DNA from 2 places in the Sunxiuqinia sp. sy24 genome. Region 2 is predicted to be linked to the other one. Evidence: riboswitches for the same ligand, from Rfam matches in the RefSeq annotation. Region 2 holds a riboswitch; the other holds the start of a gene.

Region 1 (7,502 bases), on a different contig from region 2:
GGCTAAATCCTGTTTTAACTGTTCCAATTTTCCTGTGAACAGTAATTCGGGTTTGCCATAGCTTTTAAAAGCTTCCAGTTGGCGGCGCGCACCAACAAGCAGGTCTACTGCTTTCACCTCCAGATGAACAACCGGGAGAATGTAATCCGGATGCCCCGGGCCAATTCCGCAAATACACAGTTCCTTCGTTTTACTCATCATTCCACTTGTTTAATTGATTCATAGCTTGCGTTGTGCAGCCCAAGAGGCCTTGTTTCTGCGAGAGTAAAATGACTTCGACAGTCAGCTCTCCAAATACACGTTGTTCTGCACGTTCTTTGATTCTTTCTGAGAATGCTGGCCAAAATTTGTCGTCGTCTATAAAATCGAGTGCCTCTTCGGTTGTGTTAGCATTCATGATTTTTGAAAAGGCTTCCTGCTTTTTGCTGAATTGAAAATAGTGCGCTGCCAGAATTTCGTTACGGGCATCAGCTACCTTGCTATGCGTTTGAAAAATGCCGCCAGCCAGTTTCACCAATTTGCCCAAATGGCCAATCAATACGAGTTGCTTAAAACCTAGGGCAACCGCCTGTTCCAGCATAAAACCGATGTAGTTGCTGGTGATAACAACCTGCGCTTCGCTAATCGGCAGGTTCGCGCTCGAAAATGCGGTGCTGTAATTTCCCGGGCTGAAAATGGCTTTGTTCCAACCCAATGCTTTTAGTTGATCCAGCTTCAGAACCAGCGAGTCTTTCAAAGCTTCTTCAGACATGGGACGGACAATTCCGGTGGTGCCAAGCACCGATAAACCACCAACAATACCCAAGCTTGGGTTGAAGGTTTTACGGGCAAGTTCTTCGCCTTTCGGGATGCTGATTTCAACAGTCACAGCCATATCGGGAGGCAATACTTCAGCAACTGATTCTTGAATCATTTTTAAGGGGACGGGGTTGATGGCTGCCTGGCCGGGTGCAATGGCTAACCCCGGTTTGGTCACCGTGCCTACACCTTGTCCACCAATAATTTTAACACCGCTGTGAGAACCAGTCCTTACCCGCGCAACGATCTCCGCACCATGGGTGATGTCCGGATCATCGCCGGCATCTTTTATTGTTGAAGCAAATCCTTCTTCTGGTGAAAACGAAGCTTTTTCAATTTCGAGCCAAACTTCATCCTTATTGGGCAGTTTTACGCCAACCTCGTGTATGCTTTCCTGATGCACCAGCATCCAGGCAGCAGCTTTAGCTACCGCCGCAGCACAGGTCCCTGTGGTTAATCCGTTTCGCAATGTTCGTTGTTCTGACATCTCCGGCTTTCGCTAATTTCGTTTTATCATTTCGTACAAAATGGCATTCAGCATGGCAACGCCTACGGTACTGCCGCCTTTCCGGCCACGAATCAAGAGATAGGGAAGTCCGGATTCCTTCAGCATTTGCTTGGATTCGGCTGCGCCCACAAAACCTACCGGAACACCTATCACGAGGTCGGGGTTAATTTTACCTTCGGCATACAACTCGCATAACCGAACGAGTGCTGTAGGCGCGTTTCCGATTATAAAAATGCGAAAGCGATCGTCTTGAACGGCCTTGTTGATCCCGCAAATGGAACGGGTAATTCCTTGTGCTTTGGCTTCTGTAACAACTTCTTCATCGTGCACAAAGCATTGCAGCTCGCAACCCAGTTTTTGTAATGAAGGCTTACTTACTCCGGCTACGATCATGCTGGTATCCGCATAAATCCGGCAGGATTGCAGCAAAGCCTTTTTGCCGAGTTCAACTGCATCAGGGTGGGCTTCGAACAGCTGTGCATACTCAAAATCGGCAGTGGTGTGAATAACCCGCTTCACGATGGAGTCGTATTGCTCCGGTATCTGAAGGTGCGAAAGCTCCCTGGAAATAATCTCCATGCTGTCGCTTTCAATTCCCATTGGATTTAAATTCACGTAGTTGCTTTTTTCCATAGTGTACTAATTGCTTTTAGAAATTCGAAATTGGAGTAAAAGTGCACGTGGACATAGGCTGCGAGGCAATTCTCGCGACTAAGACCACATTCCCATTCAACGGATCTGTTGGGTTTGCTCAGATGATAAGTTTCTGTGTAGTTCTTGTGTGTTTTCTTTTGAACCAGTTGAGACCGGTGAAATTCATGACAGGGCGTAACTGTGTTGGCATAGTTGATTTGCGCATAACCAAAACGTTGTAGCCGGGTAGTCATTTGTACCGAAACATTAAAAACTCCACACATGGGCGTTTCTTCATTTTCCAGCGAAATGATGCTGTCTGTCAGATACATTAATCCGCCGCACTCTGCATAAACACTCAGGCCCGATTCGATTTTTTGCTTGATTTCCTGCATCAAAGCTCTGTTCTGCTGTAGTTCTGCGGAGAATACTTCAGGATAACCCCCACCGAGGTATAAGCAGTTGCAGGCGGAAGGAAGACAAGAGTCGTACAATGGGCTGAAATAATACAATGTGGCTCCCAGCGTTTCCAATAACTCCAAATTATCCTGATAATAAAAGCTGAATGCTTTATCGTGGGCCACTCCAATGTGCAGGTCGGATAAATCCAGATCCGGAAGATCAATTGCAACAGGTGAAGGTTGCCCGATTTCGGTAACTTTTAACAATGTTGAAATATCGATGGTTTCTTCCATTGTTTGCCGAAGAAGATTTACTTTACGGGGAAGCGTATCAACCTCATTGGCCTGTATCAAACCCAAATGACGACTTTCCAGCCCGATTTCTTTTCGGGTAGGCAGGTAGCCAATGCAGGCAATGCCTGTTTCCTCTTCGATAAGTGTTTGGAGAAATTCAAACCGTGCTTTGGATGACACGTGATTCAAGATCACGCCTCGCACATAGGACGGATTTTTTAGTTCGGCAAATCCTTTAATGATTGCGATGACCGATTGGTAAAGTCCTTTACAGTTGACCACAAGAACGACAGGCAATTTCAGTTTTTGCGCCATTTGCCAGGTTGAACCTGAGCCCTCTTTTCCCAACCCATCGTACATGCCCATGACACCTTCAACCACAGCAATATCGCTGTCAGCAGTGTGCGTGTGGAACAGGTGTTGCAAGCAATTATCATTCAATAAAAAGCTATCGAGGTTGTACGATGGCACTCCGGTTACGCGTCGGTGAAAGGCCGGATCGATATAGTCGGGACCGGTTTTAAAAGGTGCAACCTGCACTCCTTTTGATTGCAGTAAAGCCATCAGTCCAATGGTGACTGTTGTCTTTCCGCATCCACTGTTTGTGCCAGCTATTATAAATCCGTGCATAATTTTTTTGTTAGTCTGTTTACTAATTCGGCTTCATTTTCAGGAAGCTCTTTGGCTTTCATATCTGGTTGATGCATTCGGGCTAGCTTGACCAATAAGGGTTGTTCCAATCCTGCTTCCGCCAATGTTTCAGCATCGCTAAACACCTGTTTGGGTGATCCTATACTGAGTACCGCACCTTCTTTCAGCAGAATTACCAGGTCGGCCCAAACGTAGGCCTGATTCACGTCGTGCGTTGAGATGAGCAGTGTTTTCCCTTTTTTATTTTGGGCATCGAGTAATTCAAAGGTGGCACGAGAACTTTGCGGATCTAGATTTGAGGCTGGCTCGTCACAAATAATCAATTCTGGCTCCATGGCTAAAACTGATGCCAGGCATATCCGTTTCTTTTGGCCAGAGCTTAACTGATGGGGCGAATGATGTTTCAATTCCAGTAGATCGAAATGGTCGAGGTACTTTTCAACTTGTTCCCGAATCCATTTTTTATCTGAAAACAGATTGCTAAGACCGAAAGCTACTTCCTCGTAAACCGATGGAGCCACCAACTGGTTATCGCTTTCCTGAAATACAATGCCCACCTTTTGCCGCAACTCCTGCAAAGCTTTCCGGTTGTAGCGGTATTGTTTTCCCCGATAGTGGAGTTCACCATTCGTGGGTTTGTAAATTCCATTCAACAAAAGCAGAAGCGTTGATTTTCCGGCGCCATTGGCACCCATCAACGCAATTTTTTTGCCTTCAGGAAGTGCAAGATCAACTTCGGCTATTGCTTGTTTACCAGAGGGGTAGCGATAGCTTGCTACTTTTAATTCAATCAGACTACCAACCATAATTGCCGCAAATTAGAAGCAGAAAGACCAACATCGATGCCAGACCAACTGGTATTAGTAACTGAGAGATCGCAAAAGGTCTTTCTTCTTGCAAGAAACAATAGTTTTCTCCGGCACAACGCGCCTGCATGGCCGTTTCGAGCTGCCTGGCGTTTTTCATAGATTGATGAAATACCGCTGCCATTAAGCCGGCAAAAAGTGGAATGCGCTTCATCTTTTGGGAATATCCCAGGCGGCATTTTTGAGCCCGATGCATTTCAACACCGGTGTTCCGTAGGTTTTCAATAAACTTAAAAGTGATGACGAATAAATCGATCAGCAAGGCGGGAATCCTAAACTTTCGCATTAGCTCTGCAAGCTCAGATATAGTGTTGGTTAGAACCATAAAATACATGATGCTGATTAGCGCTAAACTTCTACTTACCAGTAAGGATGACAGTTGTATTCCGTGAGATGAAAAGCCAATCGACAGCTTGCCAAAAGAGACGAATGCTTTAGTTGACGGAATCTCCAGGGCAATCGCCATACTTCCGACCAGAATAAAGACGATCGGAATCCGATACAGACGAGCCAAATTTGATAAGCGAATCCGACTGACATACAGCAGGCACAGGTTAACCATCAGGAACATCGTAAAATTAAAGTAAAATGAGTCCGAAACCAATGTTAAAACCATAGCCGGAGCCCAGTATAAGGCCCGAATCGTTGGCGACAGCTCGCTCAAACGATGATCGTGTTTATAGATTTCAGTAATCCACATTAAACTTTCTTTTTGCTTTGCTTCCAAATGAAATAACTAATTACACTGAGGCCAATTATTGCCTGAAGTGCAAACAGTACAGGCTCGGCCCAGGGCTGATCAAACTCAAGTAAATGATTGGCCCAGGGCTGGTACTTTGGCGCTATTTGCTCAATTAGCTCAACGGACTGATCGTCAGTTCCCGTAAAACCGGGGAACAGCTCGGTGGCAAAAAACTGGATCAGCAATACCAGCAGACAGCCGCTAAGCAGATATATGATTGTTTTTCGTTTCATAAAGATTCGGATTGAGTTGTTCAATTTCTGCTTTACTTGTTCGCTGTATGTAACGAAATGCCAAAACAGTAAAAATGGCTTCAATAAAGGCCAGGGGGAGCTGCGTTACTGCAAAAATGGATAGAAACCTAATTAGGTTGCTACCAAAAGTTGCGGTAGAATCAGCAAAGGCTGCAGCCAGTTGGGCTGAGGTGCAACTATAAATAACCAGGTTCGAAACGAATGAAGCTCCGCCAACAGCCAGCCATTGCGGTGCTTTTACTCCTTTCAGAAAACGATAAGCCCAAACAGCCGAAAAAGCGCCGCAAACCGCCATTGAGAAACCATTGGCCCCTAATGTTGTTAAACCACCATGGGCAAGCAGAAGTGCCTGAAACAGCAGCACGATCAATCCGATTACCGACATACTCGATGCACCAAATAACAATGCTCCCAGAGCAATACCTGTTAAGTGAGAACTGCTTCCGGCGATGGACGGCAACTTCAATGAGCTTAATATGAATACATAAGCGCCTACTGCCGCAAAAAGCAATTTGGCATTCGGATGAGCTTCAATCGTCGTCTTTAGCCGGGAGAAGCCGGCAACTAAAACAGCCAGGTAAACGATCCACCAACCCATGCACCACGAAACCGGTAAAAATCCCTCGGCAATATGCATGCTGTTAGCAACACCCGGAAACAAAAGGCTGATCCCCAGATAGGCAAGCTTTTTCTTTGTCATTAGGCAATCTCCTGCACTTTTCGGTACATGATTTCAGCCATCAATGGTTCGCGGCCAATTGGTTTGCCAAAATGAAAATCTAAATGGGGGTATTTTTCTTTCAGTTGTGCCAGAATTTCCGGAATATCTTCTTTGATATGATTTCCGTTGAACAGAAAGTAGGGTATAACAAGTACTTTATTGATATCTGAATGAGCAATTTCGCCAACAACTTCTTCCAGCGAAGGTGATGCTAGCTCCATGTGAGCTCCGTATACAGTTCGCTCATTCAATTTCTCTTTCAGCAATTTTACAATGAAATTGAAATCTTCAACTGCCTGATTTGATTTACTACCATGGCCAACAATAATAACCGCTTGCTTTTGCATTTTTCTGTTTATTAAAATTATTAAACTCATCAAACGCAATGCCCGGAAAATAGCTACGAAAACTGTTTCGAAACCAGAAAAAGAAAGTTTGTAAATGAATGCCAAAAGTTGGTGTCCATTCGCCTTTATTCCCGAAAGCATTGTAATTCACAATTGGCAGGTCTTCTGGCTCGTCCTTTTTTGAGGCCTTCCCGTTTGGAAAACCAAACAGTGGCAAAAGTGTTCTCAAAAACTGATTATGGACTTACAGCTGCGGGTACAGCTCCGGAATTTTCTGTTGCAGAAGCACCGGATTCCCATATTAAGGTTTCTCCTGATAAAGAGAAATCCACCAACTGGTAGCAAAAATAGATAAAAATCGATTTACAACAGTATGCCAATGGTGGAAATTTATTGTTCAAAAAAAGATCTGAATAGCTGATTTTTTCTTATCTATCTGAGGAATAGAGACTATTTGAGTGAACAGCCTGACAATTTAGATTCGTTTTCTATTTCAATCTACTTTAGAAGAATGTACCGTAAAAAAAAGATGTTTTCACGGCTTCACATTCTTCACATTTTTCACAAAGCCGGGATTAACTCTCGGTCTGTTTTGGTAGCGGTATTTCCCGAATGCGGTTTAAATGGTTTAGTGCCATGTAGTTTAAAACTTCGGTTAGTTCGGAAATTGGAATTTTGGTAACTTTTGAAGCTTCGGCAATTCCGAAAGCGGCCTTTTGCATTGCTTTTATTTACTGCATGGCTAAAACTTGTTCCTCTGTTAAAGGGATCTTTTTTGTTTCCATTGTCCTAAAATTTAAAAAGGTTGATTAATATTCGATAAGAAAGCAACATTCTGACCGGTTCTCGGCTGTCGGCCTGTTTCAATGCCAAGGGCCATGCCTATCTTTATGAAACTCAAGATCGAGCTAAAGTAGGGGGTGGGACTTCGAAAGCAATTTTCTCTAGTTGATGATTACCCGAAGTCGACCTACTAGGTGTTACCATGCATCTTTTTACAGACAAATTATCTTCCTTCTGATTATTGAGGCCATTGAAGAGGGCTATATAAAGCAACTGAAAATACTTATCTATTTGGGATTTTTCCGTATCTTTTTTCTATTAAATCAAATAGTTATGAGTAAGATGATCAAGCTAATAAGGTATTTGTCTGTTTTGTTGGCTGTATTCTTGTTTTTTGACATGCTGGCAATCTTGTATTATCATGGTTGGTTCGACACAATAGAATTCATCGGAATCTTTGTTGCGCTATGTGTAATTTTTAGTTCATACAAACTAGCTTCTCTC
Region 2 (7,502 bases):
TCGACGTGCTGGTGTATGATTCACCGCGCTCGTTTGAAGAGATTTGCAGCCAGTTTATCGAACTGGGGAACAAGATTGGGAAAAAGCAGCAAGCTGAAAAAATGATTGCCGATGCCAAAGTACATATGCAGCAAATCCTTCAGAAGATACCTGCTGATGCTCCTTCGCAGAAGATGATGATGCAGATTGGCGCTAACCCTTTGTTTTCGGTCGTCCCCAATACGTTTATGAACGACTTTGTGAGGCTGTCGAACACCAAGAACATTGCGGCTGACCTGTCCATTGGTAGTATTACCCGCGAGTCGGTGCTTATTCGAAATCCGGATATCGTTGTGGTGGTGTTGATGGGCATGATTGGAGAAGAGGAAAAGGAACAGTGGATGAGTTATCCGAGCTTGAGTGCTGTGAAGAAAAAACAGATTTTCATAATGGATGCCGACAGGGCGTGCAGTCCAACGCCTTTGTCGTTTGTAGAGGCATTGGACGAGCTAATCACCAAAATATATCAGCAATGAAACAAGGATTGGTTCATATTTATACCGGAACGGGCAAGGGAAAAACGACTGCTTCTGTAGGTCTGGCAACTCGGGCTTTAGGACAAGATTTGAAGGTGGTGTATGCACACTTTATGAAGCGCCCCGAGCTGTATGGCTATCACGAAATTGACAGCCTGAAAAAACTGGGAGCAACCATTATGGGATTCACCGATGGGCATCCGGGTTTCAATAAGTCGGTGACCTCGGAAATGCTTCGTCAGCAGGTGGCAGAGGCGCTGGTTTATCTGTCGGCTTATTGCCAAACCGCATCGCCTGGCTTGATGATTCTGGACGAAATTTTGATTTGCGTACGCGATGGCTTTTTGGACGAAGCTGATCTGATTCACTTTATCGAGTCGAAACCCGAAACGATGGAGCTGGTCTTAACGGGGCGCGGCGCTACGGACGGATTGATTGAAAAGGCCAATTACGTGTCGGAAATCAACAAGGTGAAACATCCGTTCGACGAGGGAATTCCCAGTCGGAAAGGCATTGAGTTTTAAAAAGCCCCCGCCCGGCTAAGCAATAAGAAGGATTGGTTTTCGCAGTGCTTTTAAAGTCAGGAAATTAGTCACTTCTTAGAATGGAATAATAAGAAGAAAAGCAGGCGTGCTGAATTGCGCAGGTACACCTAATTTTATTGGCGTGCGAATGAACTAAAAAAAGAAACATTGATCGGACAAGGAAAATATATCAAATGGATTGTGGCTGTGCTGGCCTTAATCGCCATCCTATTGTTTTCGGTGGGCATTGCCCTGTCAGTTGGTGAGCTGAAGCTGAGTGTGGCTGAAATTTGGCAGATGCTGCTGCATGGTGGCGATGAAGGCAATTTGCAATACCTGTTGATTTCGCGCGTGCGCCTGCCTCGGGTTATTCTGGGCATTGCCGTGGGTGGTGCTTTGAGCCTGGCCGGTGTTATTTTGCAAGGCATTTACCGTAACCCACTGGTTGAACCGTTTACACTCGGAATTTCAGGCGGTGCTTCGCTGGGGGTAGCCTTTACCATTGTGTTCGGTTTGCACGTCTCTCTGGGCTCTTTTATGCTACCTCTTGCTGGTTTTATTGGTGCTTTTGTCATTATTTTTCTGGTCTATACGCTGAGTTCCCGGAAGGGAAGCATTAACATTCAAAACATGCTGCTTACCGGGGTAATGGTCAGCTTTATTGCTTCGTCAGCCATGATGTTCCTGATGGCAACCACCAGTTCGGATAATTTGCATGGCATTGTGTTTTGGATCATGGGTTCGCTGGATGAACCGGATACCGGACTGATCAAATTAACTTTGATTTCGAGTTTGGTGGTGCTGGTGATTTCTTACCTGTTTGTACAACCGCTGAATGCCTTGCGATTGGGCGAAGAAAAAGCCATGCATCTGGGTGTCAATACCAATGTGGTGATCCGGGTGATGTTTGTTCTGGCTTCCTTATTGGCCGGAATTTGCGTGTCGGTGGCCGGTGTTATTGGTTTTGTGGGCTTGATTATTCCGCATGTGTTGCGGCTGCTTTTTGGTTCTGATTATCGGTTTTTATTGATCGGATCTTTTTTGTTGGGAGGTATCTTTTTGGTGTTGTCCGATGTGGTGGCCCGAACGATTATTTCGCCCAACGAATTGCCCATTGGCGTGATTACCGGTATCATTGGCGGAGTGGTATTTCTGTTGTTGATGAGTCAAAAACGAAAGGGAAATTAGCATGAGTGACGCTTTTTTTTACATCGATAATTTTTCCTGCGGCTACCCCGGGTTTAAACTGAATGGCATTAACCTGAGCTTGCAGAAGGGATCGTTTAATGGAATTATTGGTCCCAATGGCTCTGGAAAAACAACCTTGTTTCGTGGAATTACAAGTTCCATTGCCACCTTGGACGGATCGGTCCTTCTGAAGGGAAAAAACCTGCAAAAGCTTTCTCTGAAAGAGCGGGCGCAGAACATTGCCATTGTGAGTCAGTTTGTGGATACCGACCAGATTTTGGTGGAAGATTATGTGCTGATGGGACGTATGCCTTACCACAACCGATTTCAGTTTTTCGAGTCGAAAGGAGACTTTGAAAAAGCATATCATTACATGGAGTTGACCGATGTTTTGAAGCACAAAGACAAGCTAATGACAGAGTTGAGTGGGGGCGAACAACAGCGCGCCGCCATTGCCAGGGCCTTGACTCAAGAACCGGAATTGCTGCTTCTCGACGAGCCGACTTCACATTTGGATATTACGCACCAGGTTAAGATACTGGACTTGCTATACCGCCTCAATAAAGAGATGAAACTGACCGTCTTGATGGTGATTCATGATCTGAACCTGGCTTCGGAATATTGCGATCAACTGATCCTTTTCAACGGAGGGAAGCTGTTCACCCAGGGGACACCCGAGGAGGTCCTTTCATTCGATACCATCGAAAAAGTTTATAAAACGCCGGTTATTACCCGCACCAATCCGTATTCGAACAAACCGGTTATCTTTCTGGTGAGTGAGAAGATGATGAAAGATTCGCATAATTGAGTTAACTTGCTTTAACAAAAGCAAGTTCTATGCGAACAATACGACCGTTTTTTTGGGTAGCGCTGTTTTTGATACTCACCCAGGAAGCCCTGGCCTTGCCCGTTCATGAGCCGAGAGCTGAAGAGCGCGACACAACACTAGTCAACCAATTTCTGGGACTGTTTGAAACCCAGGAAGGAGCGGATATTCCTGAGGCTCAACGCTCCAAACGAAAGCAAGTGGATGGGCTTCTTAAAGCTCTTAGCCAACGCGATGGAAAACTGCAGTTCAATGGAGTGGCTACGGCCAGCGTTCAGGTAGAACCAATGACCGATGCCAATTATCAGGGAGTGGGCTCCTTTGATATTTTTGCCTTTACCAGCTTTGGGCCACATACCATTTTGTTTTTCGACCTGGAGGCCGTTGGTGGTGATGGCCCGGATCAGCTTATTCCGAACAGGAGTGTTTTGAATGCCGATGCCGGTTCCAGTCAAAGCTCAGAAGGAATTGATCACTTGGTGGTATTGGAGGCCTGGGCTGAGTTCCGGGCTCTAAAAGACTTACTGACTGTTAATGTTGGGAAGATTGATGTAACGAACTATTTTGATAATAACCTGCATGCCAACGACGAAACCAGCCAGTTTTTAAGCGGAGCCTTTGTGAATAGCATTGCACTGCCGGCACCGATGAACTCTCCGGGGCTCCGGCTGCGAACCTCCTTATTTAATCGGTTCTATATTCAGGTTGGATTAAATCGTTTCGACAATTCGGGCAATGACTTGATGCGCCATCATTTTAAAATTGCAGAAACTGGCTTTATGCTTTTCCCGGGCTCCAAATGGGAAGCCAACTTTCGGATCTATGGCTATGAACATCCGGCAGGCGGAAATAGCCAGGGCATAGGTTTTTCGGCTGATGAGCTGATTGCCGGAACCTTCACCGTATTTGGGCGCTATGCGAAGAATGAACGTAAGCTGGCTGAATGGTTTGGTGTGGAGCGGGCCTGGAGTGCCGGCATTGGTTTCAAACAATTGGTTCTGAATCGGGAGTTTAATGTTGGCTTGGCGTATGGCGATACCAAACTTTTTGGCGATGGCCAACGTGAAAGGCTGGCTGAGCTTTATCTTAGCAATCAATTTAACCAATGGGTTTATCTTTCCCCTCATCTCCAGTGGCTTGATGCGGCAAGTCCAACTCAGGACGAACATGTTTTACTGGGCTTGAGAATAAATTTTAGCTATTAATAGTTGGCCTTTTATTATTGGTTGTTCCTGCTTTTTTTGTTTCGGCTTTTAGCGAAATTGAATTGGTTGAGTTGAAAAAAAACTTCTCTGAAAAGAAATTATTCCTACATTTGCCACGGATTTGGTTCCAACGACTGTTTCGCAGTCGGGATGAATAGGGAATCCGGTTAGAATCCGGAGCTGTACCCGCAGCTGTAAGCCTTAATACAGTTTTCTGAACCCCATGCCACTGTTCTTCATCAGAACGGGAAGGCGTCAGAAAGCAAGGTGAGCCAGAAGACCTGCCAAAATCCATTTTGAATATTAACAAAAGCTTCGGGAATAAAGCTAGTGAACAATAATCGCGTATTTTTCACAATCTTATCCTAAGCTCATTCTACTAAATTAGAAATGAGAAGGTTTATTTTATTATCAGGACTTCTGGTCCTAGCTGTTTGTGAGCTTTATGCTCAGGAACACAGTCTTTCAGACACTATTTTGTTGGGCGAGGTAAACACCTATGCCACCGTGAAAAAGTACCAGGCCGGTGCTAAGTTGGAATCCATTTCAAACGATCAGCTGGACATTGCTCGTACAGGTACATTGAATGATCTATTGGGGCGGTTTACCCCGCTTTACCTAAAAGCAGATGCAGGTGGTTTGGCAAACATTCGTTTTCGTGGTACTTCGGCCGACCACACCTCCATTAATTTTGGCGGAATCAATATTAACTCCCTCACACTAGGATCGGCTAATTTCGCAAGTGTTCCCATGTATTTGTTTGATGGTGCGGATTTGCAATACGGCTCTTCATCAGCGGTCAACGGCTCTGGTTCTATTGGCGGGGCTGTATATCTGGGATTGAAAAATAATTGGACCAATGGTATTCGTGTTCAGGCAACTGAATCACTGGCTTCGTTTGGAGAACAACTATACGGTACCAAAGTATACGTCGGGAATGGTAAGCTTGAATCGGTAACCCGCCTGTATTATTTTTCCAGGGAGAATAATTTCAAATTTCGCTATCCTCAGGATGGAAAAGAGTATACTCAGCGGGGAGCCCGAATTGAAAATATGGGGCTGCTCCAGGAGCTAAACTACCGTTTTGATTGTCAACAATGGCTTAAAACATCCGTTTGGTTAGCAGATGACTGGCATGAAAAACAGCCTGAAATGGCGTCATCCATTGGAGATAACCTCGTTATTTCCGGCTTGGAAAATAAACACATCCGCTTTTGGTCGGAATATGAGAATCGCAATCATGCCGTTAATTATAAAGCCGGTATAGGCTATGTGCACGATGTACAGGTAGACGGCGGAAATACGACGCAGGAAATAAGTACGGAGCGTTTGGTAGCTGAGCTGGAAGCCAAGCAGGATATCACTACAAATTTTGGTTATAAAGCCGGGTTAAAGTATATGTATGTGGAGCCTGACGTATATTCCTACTCCGTAGATATGATTGATTATGAGCAACGCGCAGATGTTTATGCTTCGGCGTTTTATAAGGCCTGGCGAAAATTGAAATTGACATTGAACTTGCGACAACAGTTTGTGACTGATTTTGACGTCCCATTTACTCCTTCGGTTGGTGTCGAATACCGACTTTATACCAATGAATTCTCGATTGTTAAACTGAATGGTAATATTTCCCGTAGCTACCGTGTTCCAACCTTTAACGATCGTTTCTGGGGTACGCAAGGCAACCCCGATCTAAATCCGGAAAAAGGAATGAACTATGAGATGGGAATCCAATACCAGTATTGTTCCGACATTTTCCAGACTGACGTAAAGCTCAATGGTTTTTATATGGATGTTGATGATTGGATTGAATGGCGTCCAACCGGAACAAATGGCGATTGGGTGCCGGAAAACCGTTCTCGGGTCATTAGCAAAGGTGTCGAATTCGCATCAAATAGTGATTTGTTTTTAGGCCGCTATGAAGTCAATTATAGCTTAAATTACAGTTATAATCCAACGGAAATTAAAGAAGATGGACTTCGTAATTTAGTGGGTAAGCGACTAATCTATACTCCCGAACATATTGCAAACACCTTTTTGCAGATCAAATATAACGATTGGGGTTTGTTTGCCGATGCATCATTTACCGGAAACCGGCAAGTTGACTATAGTGGAAGCATCACTAGTCCAGAAGGTAATCTATTGGATGCATATGCCTTGTTGAATTGCGGAATCTCAAAGAAACTTACCATCCGGGAGCAGCCAATAGCTCTGCGCTTAAATGTGCGTAATGTTTTGGATACCGACTATCAAAATCAGCTGAACTATGCGATGCCTGGCCGCAATTTTCAATTGAGTTTGTCCACAGATTTGAAATTCTATAAAAACAATTAAATATATCTATTATGAAAAAATTTGTAAAATTATTGCCCTTTTTCTTGGCCTTGTTAGCCTTGGTTTCTTCTTGTTCGGATGATGACGATATTATTGATCTGTATCCGGATGAGTTGGTGAAAGGTGCTTATATCTTGAACTATGGCGGCTTTTCGAATGATGCTGCATCAATTACCAAATATGATTACGAGGCCGATAAACTGACACCCTTTTACGATCAACAACAAAATAATGGTGCGATCATGGTTTCTGCTCCTCAGTGGGTTTACCAACATGACGATCGTGTTTATGTAATGGCTAACGAACCGGATCGCGTACTTGTTTATGATCCTCTTTTTGTTGGGCAGGATACAATTACCACCGATATTGTAAAACCTCGTAACTGCGTTGCTTCCGGCAATTACCTATACATTGCATGCTGGGGAGGTGAAGTGTGGAATGATAATTCAGTATCCTATATCGCCAAGTATAATTTAGTTACCGGTGAAGTAGAAAAAAAGATTGCTTTGCCAGGCGGTCCCGAAGGTCTTGAAGTTGCGAATGGTAAATTGTACGCAGCCTTAAACTACAAGAATGCTGTAGCAGTAGTTGATTTGAAATCAGAAGCAATTTCGTATATCGAAACCACGGCTGTTTGTTCTTATTTAGTAAAGGATGATTCGGATAACCTGTACGTTTCTCTTGTTGGAACCTGGAGTAATCCGAGTGAAGGAGCTGGCCTTGGCTACATTAATACTAAAACAGATGAAGTCTCTATTCACCCGTTGACCATGACGTCATCTTATGCTAGCGTAATGGCATTTAACAAAGATAAAACCAAATTGTATGCGATTGGTGCATCTGGTTATCCAGTGGTTGGAGGTGTTCATGTGTTTAATACATCGACAAAAGCATTTGAAGAGGAAACTTT

The links. Region 2 has a riboswitch for cobalamin ahead of ACUNWA_RS12450 (TonB-dependent receptor). Riboswitches for the same ligand answer to the same signal wherever they lie in the genome.
Region 1: it holds a riboswitch for cobalamin, as region 2 does, so the genes downstream of both, ACUNWA_RS11290 (sirohydrochlorin chelatase) here and ACUNWA_RS12450 (TonB-dependent receptor) in region 2, are expected to answer to the same signal.

Annotation. Positions count from the first base shown of each region.
Region 1 covers NZ_JBQYLH010000011.1:141,192-148,693, reverse strand. The annotation lists gene cbiE (precorrin-6y C5,15-methyltransferase (decarboxylating) subunit CbiE) at 1-201, opposite strand, end outside; gene cbiD (cobalt-precorrin-5B (C(1))-methyltransferase CbiD) at 191-1,285, opposite strand; gene ACUNWA_RS11320 (precorrin-8X methylmutase) at 1,298-1,939, opposite strand; gene ACUNWA_RS11315 (cobyrinate a,c-diamide synthase) at 1,918-3,264, opposite strand; gene ACUNWA_RS11310 (energy-coupling factor ABC transporter ATP-binding protein) at 3,249-4,091, opposite strand; gene ACUNWA_RS11305 (energy-coupling factor transporter transmembrane component T family protein) at 4,081-4,851, opposite strand; gene ACUNWA_RS11300 (energy-coupling factor ABC transporter substrate-binding protein) at 4,851-5,126, opposite strand; gene ACUNWA_RS11295 (energy-coupling factor ABC transporter permease) at 5,095-5,847, opposite strand; gene ACUNWA_RS11290 (sirohydrochlorin chelatase) at 5,847-6,215, opposite strand; cobalamin riboswitch at 6,354-6,566, opposite strand.
Region 2 covers NZ_JBQYLH010000013.1:94,158-101,659, reverse strand. The annotation lists gene ACUNWA_RS12475 (ABC transporter substrate-binding protein) at 1-515, shown strand, start outside; gene ACUNWA_RS12470 (cob(I)yrinic acid a,c-diamide adenosyltransferase) at 512-1,039, shown strand; gene ACUNWA_RS12465 (FecCD family ABC transporter permease) at 1,208-2,227, shown strand; gene ACUNWA_RS12460 (ABC transporter ATP-binding protein) at 2,229-3,035, shown strand; gene ACUNWA_RS12455 (hypothetical protein) at 3,065-4,258, shown strand; cobalamin riboswitch at 4,364-4,561, shown strand; gene ACUNWA_RS12450 (TonB-dependent receptor) at 4,649-6,592, shown strand; gene ACUNWA_RS12445 (hypothetical protein) at 6,604-7,502, shown strand, end outside.